DNA from 3 places in the Pseudoalteromonas sp. MMG012 genome. Region 1 is predicted to be linked to each of the others. Evidence: predicted binding sites of a transcription regulator. Region 1 holds the regulator's gene; each other region holds the start of a gene.

Region 1 (3,285 bases):
ATTATTAGATGAATTCAACATCCAACATATACGTACAAGTCAAGGTATGGCATTGTCAGGAGGTGAACGTCGAAGAGTCGAAATTGCTCGCGCTTTAGCCGCAAACCCAAAATTTATCCTGTTAGATGAGCCTTTTGCTGGTGTTGACCCAATTTCGGTGTTAGATATAAAGAAAATTATCGAACATTTAAAAAAACGCGGTATAGGTGTTCTGATCACAGATCATAATGTACGAGAAACACTTGATGTGTGCGAAAAAGCATACATAGTTTCACATGGTGAATTAATTGCATCAGGTACTCCAGAACACGTGCTTGCCGATCAAACTGTTCGAGATGTCTACCTAGGTGAACAATTCAGGCTATAGTTATAGTATCTAGGTAATTTTAATAATTGATTAATAGAAAGGATTGTTAGAGATACATGAGGCAATCGTTACAGCTGCGCATGGGTCAGCAATTAACCATGACACCCCAATTACAACAGGCTATCCGCTTGTTGCAATTGAGCACGCTAGATCTCCAACAAGAAATCCAAGAAGCCTTGGACAGCAACCCATTACTGGAAGTTGAAGAATCAGAGCATGAAAACGACAACGAAAATATAGAAAAAGAACATAAAGAGCTCTCGAAAGAAGAATCTAATTCAGACAGTATTGAAGAAGCTCCAGTCAGTGACTATGAGCTTGATGCAGACGCGGCTATGAGTAAAGACACTGTTAGCGAAGAACTTGCGATGGATGTCACATGGGATGAATACATGAGTGCTGCACCAGCAACAAGCAGCGGCCCTATGCCTGAAGACGAAAACATGTACCAAGGCGCAACCACCGAATCGCTCCATGAATACTTAATGTGGCAACTAGAACTGACCCCGTTTAGTGATACTGATAGAGGGATCGCTGTCGCTATTGTGGAAGCCGTGGATGATGGTGGTTTATTAACCTTATCGACCGATGAAATCTTAGAAAGCCTTAATGACGAGAGTTCAGAAGATGCCATTGAACTTGATGAAATTGAGGCTGTCCTGAAACGCATTCAATTATTTGACCCTGTCGGCATTGCTGCTCGGAGCTTACAAGAATGTTTATGTATCCAGCTTAATCAGTTTGATAAAAGTACACCTTGGCTGGAACATACTAAACATGTGCTCACCGAACATATCGACTTACTTGCAAGTCGAGACTATCGAACGCTAATGAAAAAGACGAAGCTGAAAGAGTCCGATTTAAAAGAAGTCATGACTCTAATACACAGCTTAAATCCAAAACCTGCGGCCAGTATCATCCGCGAAGAGTCTGAATATGTCATACCTGATGTCTCTGTGAAAAAAGTGAAAGGCCGATGGTTAGTTGAATTAAACCCTGATTCAATGCCGAAAATTAGAGTCAATGATCACTATGCGGCGATGTCTCGCTCAATGAAATCAAGCACTGATAGTCAATTTATTCGTTCGCATTTACAAGAAGCTAAATGGTTTATTAAAAGCTTAGAAAGCCGCAATGATACGTTAATGAAAGTAACTAATTGCATTGTGCAGCAACAACAGGCATTCTTTGAACATGGCCCTGAAGCAATGAAACCTATGGTGCTAAATGATGTGGCTGAAATGGTAGAGATGCATGAGTCCACTATTTCACGTGTCACAACACAAAAATATATGCACACACCTAGGGGCATTTTTGAGTTGAAATATTTCTTCTCGAGCCATGTGAGTACCGAAAACGGAGGTGAATGCTCTTCCACAGCGATTAGAGCATTGATCAAAAAGCTCATTGCCGCCGAAAATACTGCTAAGCCATTAAGTGATAGCAAAATTGCGGATATATTGGCAGAGCAAGGAATCAAAGTGGCCCGACGTACGATAGCAAAATATCGGGAGTCGTTAGCCATTCCACCGTCGAATCAGCGTAAAAGCTTGATATAAGACGTAATATCAAAGAAGGAAAATGCTCATGCAACTAAATTTAACTGGTCGTCACGTAGAAGTAACTGAATCACTAAGAGACTATGTCAACACCAAGTTTGCGAAGCTAGAAAGGCACTTTGATCATATCAATAATGTGCATGTGATTTTAGATGTTGAAAAACTCGTACAAAAAGCCGAAGCGACCTTACACTTAAGCGGAGCAGAAGTATTTGCCTCTACCGAGCATCAAGATATGTATGCTGCTATTGATGGTTTGGTTGACAAGCTAGACAGACAAGTAATCAAACACAAAGAAAAGCTTACTCGACATTAACCATGAAACTTAGCTCAATAATCAACAAGGACTGCAGTAAAGCTGCGGTCCTTTTTAATAGCAAAAAACGTATTCTCGAATACGTTAGCGAACTTACACATGAACAGTTACCCCACCTAGAACAGCATGATGTTTTATCTGCACTCATGTCTAGAGAGAAGTTAGGCAGCACTGGAATTGGTAAAGGCATCGCTATTCCACATGGCAGAATGCAAGGTATCGAACAAGTTTTTGCGATGATATTAGTTAGTAAAAAACCAGTTCCATTCGATGCCATAGACAATCGTCCAGTCGATATTTTTGTTGCACTCATTGTACCTGAAGGTGATAATCAACAGCATCTGAAAACACTCGCTGCAATTGCTGAAAGCTTAAAAGATAAAGAGTTCTGTAAGCAGTTGAGACATGCCTGCAATGATACCGAGCTCTATAGTATTATTAAGGCTCAAGATTAGTAAATAGGGGATAATTGTGGAATTAATCATTATTAGTGGTCGCTCTGGTTCTGGGAAGTCCGTTGCATTAAGAGTGTTAGAAGATTTAGGCTACTATTGTGTTGACAATATTCCGGTCAATTTACTTCCGTCTTTGGTTAGAAGCGTGTCTGAGAGCTATGACAAAATTGCGGTCAGTATTGATGTGCGTAACTTGCCAAAACAACAGCAAGAGTTCAACGATATTCTTGAGTATTTACCAGGATTTGCTAATCCGATATTATTTTACTTGGACAGTGATGATCAAACATTGATCAAACGCTTTTCTGAAACTCGCAGGCTACACCCACTCTCTATAAATAACTTACCATTAGATCTGGCGATTAAAGAAGAAAAGCAGCTATTGGATGTACTGATCACCAGTGCCGATGTATTTATTGATACAACCGACCTCAGTGTCCACCAGTTAGCTGAATCTATCCGTGAGCGGATTTTAGGTAAAAAAGATAAACAACTTATTATTACCTTTTTATCTTTTGGCTTTAAACACGGCATGCCAAAAGATGCTGATTATGTGTTTGATGCACGCTTCCTGCCTAACCCTCATTG
Region 2 (3,285 bases), on a different contig from region 1:
AGTATGGCAACATCTTACTTCTCAGTAAAATAGATTGAATGAATTAATGCAATCTGTTTTTTTGATAAGCATTTAACACTCAGAGTTTAGACTAGTTGAGGGAAAAGGTGTCATCTTCTTTGATAATCACTTTGACAATGTCGTTCAGCTGGATATTACTTAGTGGTCTCATATTTACGTTAGTCGTAATTGCTGTTTGGTCGTTAACCTGAAGCACCTTCAACTGATCTATTGTTTGTCTGTGGTTATTGAGTATCATCCCTTGTTGGGTTGTGAAATTGTTTTTTTGCATAATAGCAAGAGTTTGCCCAGGCTTAATGCCATGAACTCGACCTAAATTGATAGCTAAACGTTCACCATCAATATGTAGTATTTTCCCTTTAGTTGGCATACAGCCAATCGCGCTATTCAAGTCTTGGGAAACCTTATTAAAAATGCTTTGTATTTGGTCACCGTAATTTGATTGCCAGAATTCATCACTATATACATCAATAAGAGTTGTTTTTTCGAATGGCCAGATCCCCTGAACAGCATAGTGTTTTTGCCATAGTCTGTCTCGGGTCATCGCGTCATAAAGCGCAAAATCTACCTTAAAGCTACGTACATATTGGTCATCTTCCCAAAACGCATAGTCATTGTTTAGCTTTTTACCTTGCGCAATATCGGTGATTTGACTAAATAGTACATATTGACTGTTGCTATTGTTACTTAAGGTTTCGATAAGTGCTGGGTCGTAGTCAAACCTTTGAGAAAAAAAAGGGCGAACATTTATAGCGCTGTTGATATATGGCACAGCTTTAATTGCTGTAGCACGTTCCATCATTGTGTTGTACAGTCTTTGGGAGCTTGCCTTTGCGATGTCAAATATTTGACCAAGACGAGCTTGATGTGGTTGTATAAGTTGGCTCTGGGTGACGGTAACTTGCTTATTAAATTGTTGATGGGTGCAATGTTCTTGGGTTGCATATATATCTAAATGTAAAGTCACCATGTAATCGTTATTATTTTGTTCTTCACTGATCAAAGTGGCTTGTTGTATTTCTGCATGTGCTTTGACTTTCAATTGATCTTGGCTTAGCAAGCCATCAGCAACCGTTTGTACGCTGGATACTGTTGCGCCGGAAAAAATTAATGCTTGTGTAATCGCATCTTGAACTGCGCTTTTTCGAGCATCGGCAACGTTGCTATCTAATATATTTGCATAGCCTGTTACTTCGTACCACTCAGCTTTTGCCGCCATACTATATAATAATATACTCAAAAAAATGGTTAACTGATTCATGATTGATCTCCATTAGAACGCTTATAAATTAATACAGCAATAGATATGCCATATTTATTGGCAAGAAATGTGCATTAAGAATTAGTAACTAAGTTCTAGAGGCAATTAATAATGAAAATACCTTCTTATTCGATAGTGAACTCAAAATCGATTATTTTGATAGTGATACTATTTTGGTTAGCAGGTTGTAGTTCGATGTTCGATAAGCATATTGAATATAGTTATGTCGAGCCAGATAGTTATCCAGTCATTAAAGCAATCGGTTATGCGCCGCTCAGCGCACAGCCAGGTATGAATGATGCACAAAAAATGCTGATGGCGCTTAAGGTGTCCAAATTGGAAGCTTACCGAGAGCTTACAGAGCAGGTATATGGACAGAATTTGTCTTCAGAAATGACAGTTAAAGGAGCAATTGCACAAAACGATGGGCTAAAGAGCCAGGTCAAAGGTGTGATTAGAGGAGCCCGGGTGGTCAAGTCTTACGCCGTTGGGGATACTTATACAACGGAACTTGAGCTAGACATGAAGCGCGTGCATGATTTATATATTACACAAGTTAAACCAAGAAAAGTGAAAAGAGTTACTTACTACTAATAAAAGTTAATGGTACTGAACTTGACTCGAAAAATAGACAAAGGCGTAATTAAATTAACTATGCCTTAATATCTTTCACTAATTCACTATTACCAGAAATAACACTGCCATCTTGTCCATAGGTGATTGAGCCTGGAGTACCAATCAAAATTTCTTTTAGTTGTCGTACACTTAGTTGCGCATGATGCGCAGCTTTTGCATTCACATCATTCTTATTTTTACACTCTATTAATAGTGTTTGAATTTTTCCGGTTAACTCTGTTATTGGATCTTCTAGGTAAATCTCTGAAGGAAAGGTAGATAGTTCTTTATCAAGTTTCTGGATTGCAGTGAGGAGTGTTAGTTTTTCACGTGCAGCATCTTTGAGGCCATCACCCGTTTTGGATGCCAAAATATCAAGCTCCGAGTCTAACAACTGGGTCAAAGTGGTTAGATTTGAGATTTGAACTTCGAGTTTATGCATACATAGTTTAACGTGATCAGCCATACATATCGAACTCAAATGCCGCTATATTTTTTGCCAGCTTTTGTGCATCAATTTGATATTTGCCCTCACTGATAGCTTTCTTAAGCTCTTCCACTTTCTTACTATCGAATGCAGGAGCGTCTTGTGCTTTATCTTGCATGCTTTTCAATTGTTGTGCCTGTGGTGTTAAACTTACAGAATCAGTTGCTGCTTTTTGCGGCGTTTTAATATTCGATGCGGCATTTTGAGCCTCATTTTTTTGCAATTCAGCTTTTTGTTGCTTAACATTATTGAGCACACTATTTGGCTGTGCCTGACCTTTAATATTATTAACCATAATTTATTGACCCAAGGTTACTAAACACCATGTTTAGGTTATCGACTAATATACCTTTAACTTTAGCAAATTTTTTAGATATTAACCTCTACAGATTCAACATCTTTTACTCGAGCAGAAACTGTTTTTCCAGACTTCTGATTTTTAACGCGAATCTGCTCACCAAGATTACCATCTTGTAGTGCTACACCTGAAGTTTTTATTGTCAAAGTACGCGTTTTCGCGAAAATAGTAACCATATCGCCTTTACAAACCATACATACTTGGTGCGTACCGATAGGCATACCTTCTCGCAAAGTTCGTTTACTTTTACTTCCAATGAGTAGAGATAAATCTTCAATATACGCAGCTCGAACGAATTGTTTTGGTTTGTACTCAATTTTTAAGTGTCCTTTTGTGAGCAACTCTCCTTTAGATATTAGTTGGGTACTGACAATAATAGGGTACATTTCATTGATCCGTACGTGAACATATTGGGTCCATGTTGGCGCTCGGGTACAACGGATCTGAACAGTAACTTGACGATTAAAGGGTGGTTTAGCTGCGGTACTTAATTGCAAATCTTGTACACAGAATTTTGACGTGATCCGAGTATCTAATGGCAGT
Region 3 (3,285 bases), on a different contig from region 1:
TCTGACTTTGCAACTTTAGCTGCTAACTCCAAAAGCTGTAAACTTTGCGCATCTGCTACAATCGGACCATCTGTTTCTTTCGTTTTCTCTGGCATATAACGACTAACCATATTAAGCAAGACTTCTGGTGCAAAAGGCTTTGCCATATAATCAATCGCGCCTAAACGCATTGCTTCCACCGCGTCATCAATCGTCGCATAAGCAGTCATCATTAGTACAGGCAAATCAGGGTAATTTAATTTGATGGTACGCAGTAAATCAATACCACTCATTGTTCCCATTTGAACATCACTCACAACCAACGAAAAACGTTGCTGTTTTAACAAAATTACGGCTTCTTCAGCACTTGCAGCTTCTACACATTCAAGTCCAGCCAATTGTAATGTGTCTAACAATGCTTCACGCAAACCTGCATCGTCTTCAACGACTAATATAGAATGACTCATACAGCCTCCAATTGTTCCATCTCAAATGAAATAGGTAACAACAAACTAAATTGTGCTCCCCCTTCCTCAATATTACTCACTTCGACCTTGCCTTTATGCGAGTTTGCAACAGAATTAACCACAGCTAAACCAAGCCCAGTACCTTGGCTCTTAGTAGTAAAAAATGGTTCAAATAGTTTACTTTTCAATGATTCATCAACGCCGGGACCATTGTCTGTTACAGAGATTCTAACTCTATCGGATCCGGGTTCTCGCTTAGCACTCACCACAACATGCGCATTAATCCCAATGATTTGAATACTGTTATGAATTAAATTTTGAATCGCACCGGCCAAGGCTGTCTTATTACCAACTATTACAATATCTGGTTCTGGTAGCACCACATCTAATATACTTTCGTGCATCAATACCATCGCATCTGACCCAGCCTTAACTTCACTCAACAATTGCTGCATAGACACTGATTCAACAACTTGCTCCTCACCACTTTTAGCAAATAACAGCATATCATTTACTTGAGATTCTAAATCTTTAAGCCGTGACATAAGCTTTTCATGAAAGCGTATTCGTGCAGTGCCTAACATTTTATTACTGCCCAAATTTGCGGCATAAAGCATAGCTGCTGATAAAGGTGTGCGTACTTGATGCGCCAAAGATGCCACCATCTTGCCTAAAGCGCTCAAGCGTTGCATATGCGCCATCCTTGCTTGCAATTGTCGAGTTTCAGTGAGATCGGTCATTAAAATAAGCTGCCCCGGCTCTGGGGTGAGCGCTGAGATATCTAACTTAATCAAACGACCATCTTTAAGAGATACCTCATGCCCATCATCTTGTTTCGGGCAAAAAGAGCGTTGAATAATGTTAAACCACTTCTCCCCCTCAAGTGGCTCGCCTAACATATCTATGGCAATTTGGTTGGCTTTAGCTATCATTCCTTGACCATCTAGCACGATCACACCTGCAGGCATTGTGTCAACTAAATGACTTAGCCAACTCGCCTGTTGGCGCAGGTCGCTCAACTCACCAACATAGGCCTCTTGTAATAAGCAAGGATTAAATTGCGACGATGGAGTAAAGCCTGGATTTAAAATATGTGCTAAAGCCATAATAAAATTCTCAAATAAAAATTCTTACCATAGATAAAGCACACTTTATGCCAATTTTATTTCCTTTACTTTTCATGGGATTAGGTAAATATATCTACAACATTTTTTTGACGGTGATGATATATCTTAAATCCTCCTCTTAGTGATGAAACTCAATTTTAGAAAAAACCAAAGGGCCTGCCAATTCAAAGATTACCAATTCCGCAATATATGGTACTTTACAGTCAGCCAACAGACCGCGACTAAATCACCATATAAATGCCAAGCCACTCTGGCGAATGATAAGTAAACACGGTACGCGGAACTAACCTGTTAACTAAATTAATTATTCCTTTTGAGGAGAGAGTATGTGTACGCGCTGCTTATGGTTAGATCAGTCTAAGCCTGATTACATTGAATATCATGATAAAGAATGGGGTGTTCCCGTTACAGATGATCACACATTGTTTGAATTTATCACGCTTGAATCAGCACAAGCTGGATTAAGCTGGTATACCATATTAAAGAAACGCCAAGGCTATAGAAATGCATTTCATCAATTTAAGGTTGAAGATATCGCACAAATGACGGAAGCAGATGTAGAGCGTTTGCTGGGCAATACTGATATTATTAGAAACCGATTAAAAATATTAGCAACTATCAATAATGCTCAAGCATTTATTAACATTCAACAAGAGTTCGGTAGCTTTGCTCGCTATCAATGGCAGTTTGTAAATTTCAAGGTTGTCATTAATGACATTTCAAGTAAAGAAGACTATCCAGCAACGAGTGATATTAGTATCACGTTTGCAAAAGATTTAAAAAAGCGCGGGTTTAAATTCTTAGGTCCTACGACTGTATGCGCCCATATGCAAGCGTGTGGAATGGTCAATGACCATGATAATGCATGCTTTAGAAAGCAAGAAATTATTAACACCTACCAAAATTTAGATATTAAACAACGTTTAACCTAATCAGCGCCTAACCTTAATTTACTCTTTATTAAGGTTATATTTTTTCATTTTTTCAACAAGTGTCGTGCGGCGCACGCCTAACACTTCAGCCGCCCGAGCAACAATATAGTCATACCGCTCCAGCGCTTGAGAAATTAAACTCACTTCTAATTCAGCCAAGTATTCTTTTAACTCTATGCCCTCAGCAGGCAAGCAACCTAACGCGTGTTCACTTGCCTGAAACTCCGGTTCTGGCTCTTCGTCATAATCGCTAAAGCCCTCACTAAATAGTTCATTAAATGCGTCTTTTTCTCGTAATTCTTCTGGATATTCTGGTTCAAATGCATCCACTTCAATATGTCGATATTTATTTGGTAAATCAGTGACGTCCACCACCTTTTCGGGAAACATAATGACCATTCTCTCGACCAAGTTTGCCAACTCCCGAATATTGCCAGGCCACGTATGTACTTTTAAGCTTTCAATTGCCCGTTCAGTAAATTTAGCACCAGTACCACTTTGCTCATTAACACGGCGCATTAATTCCTTCAGCAGTAATGGAATATCATCCGCTCGTTCATGTAGTGATGGGTTTTCAATCGGGAAAACGTTGAGACGATAATACAAATCTTCTCTAAACTTACCACTTTCAATCATGTCTTCTAAGTTACGGTGAGTCGCGGCAATTACTCTAACATCTGCTTGAATCGCTTTCGTTCCCCCAACTCTTTCATAGCTGCGCTCTTGTAAAACACGTAATAACTTAACTTGCATTTGTAACGGCATATCACCGATTTCATC

The links. The regulator sigma-54, encoded in region 1, starts transcription at its own class of promoters, with help from an activator protein. The targets are predictions, from matches to a motif close to GTTGGCACGNNNNTNGNNT.
Region 2: a site for sigma-54 is predicted at 1,339-1,357, ahead of J8L97_RS00975 (LPP20 family lipoprotein). Genes of this name have one in related genera too.
Region 3: a site for sigma-54 is predicted at 1,589-1,607, ahead of J8L97_RS02750 (PAS domain-containing sensor histidine kinase). Genes of this name have one in related genera too.

The regions. Positions count from the first base shown of each region.
Region 1 is NZ_JAGJEF010000010.1:34,249-37,533, reverse strand. It holds gene lptB (LPS export ABC transporter ATP-binding protein) at 1-367, shown strand, start outside; gene J8L97_RS05375 (RNA polymerase factor sigma-54) at 424-1,926, shown strand; gene hpf (ribosome hibernation promoting factor) at 1,955-2,242, shown strand; gene J8L97_RS05365 (PTS sugar transporter subunit IIA) at 2,245-2,697, shown strand; gene rapZ (RNase adapter RapZ) at 2,714-3,285, shown strand, end outside.
Region 2 is NZ_JAGJEF010000002.1:23,857-27,141, reverse strand. It holds gene J8L97_RS00980 (flagella assembly protein FlgT) at 92-1,282, opposite strand; gene J8L97_RS00975 (LPP20 family lipoprotein) at 1,394-1,876, shown strand; gene flgN (flagellar export chaperone FlgN) at 1,935-2,363, opposite strand; gene flgM (flagellar biosynthesis anti-sigma factor FlgM) at 2,356-2,679, opposite strand; gene flgA (flagellar basal body P-ring formation chaperone FlgA) at 2,754-3,285, opposite strand, start outside.
Region 3 is NZ_JAGJEF010000005.1:21,028-24,312, reverse strand. It holds gene J8L97_RS02755 (sigma-54 dependent transcriptional regulator) at 1-446, opposite strand, end outside; gene J8L97_RS02750 (PAS domain-containing sensor histidine kinase) at 443-1,552, opposite strand; gene J8L97_RS02745 (DNA-3-methyladenine glycosylase I) at 1,900-2,505, shown strand; gene J8L97_RS02740 (sigma-54-dependent Fis family transcriptional regulator) at 2,524-3,285, opposite strand, start outside.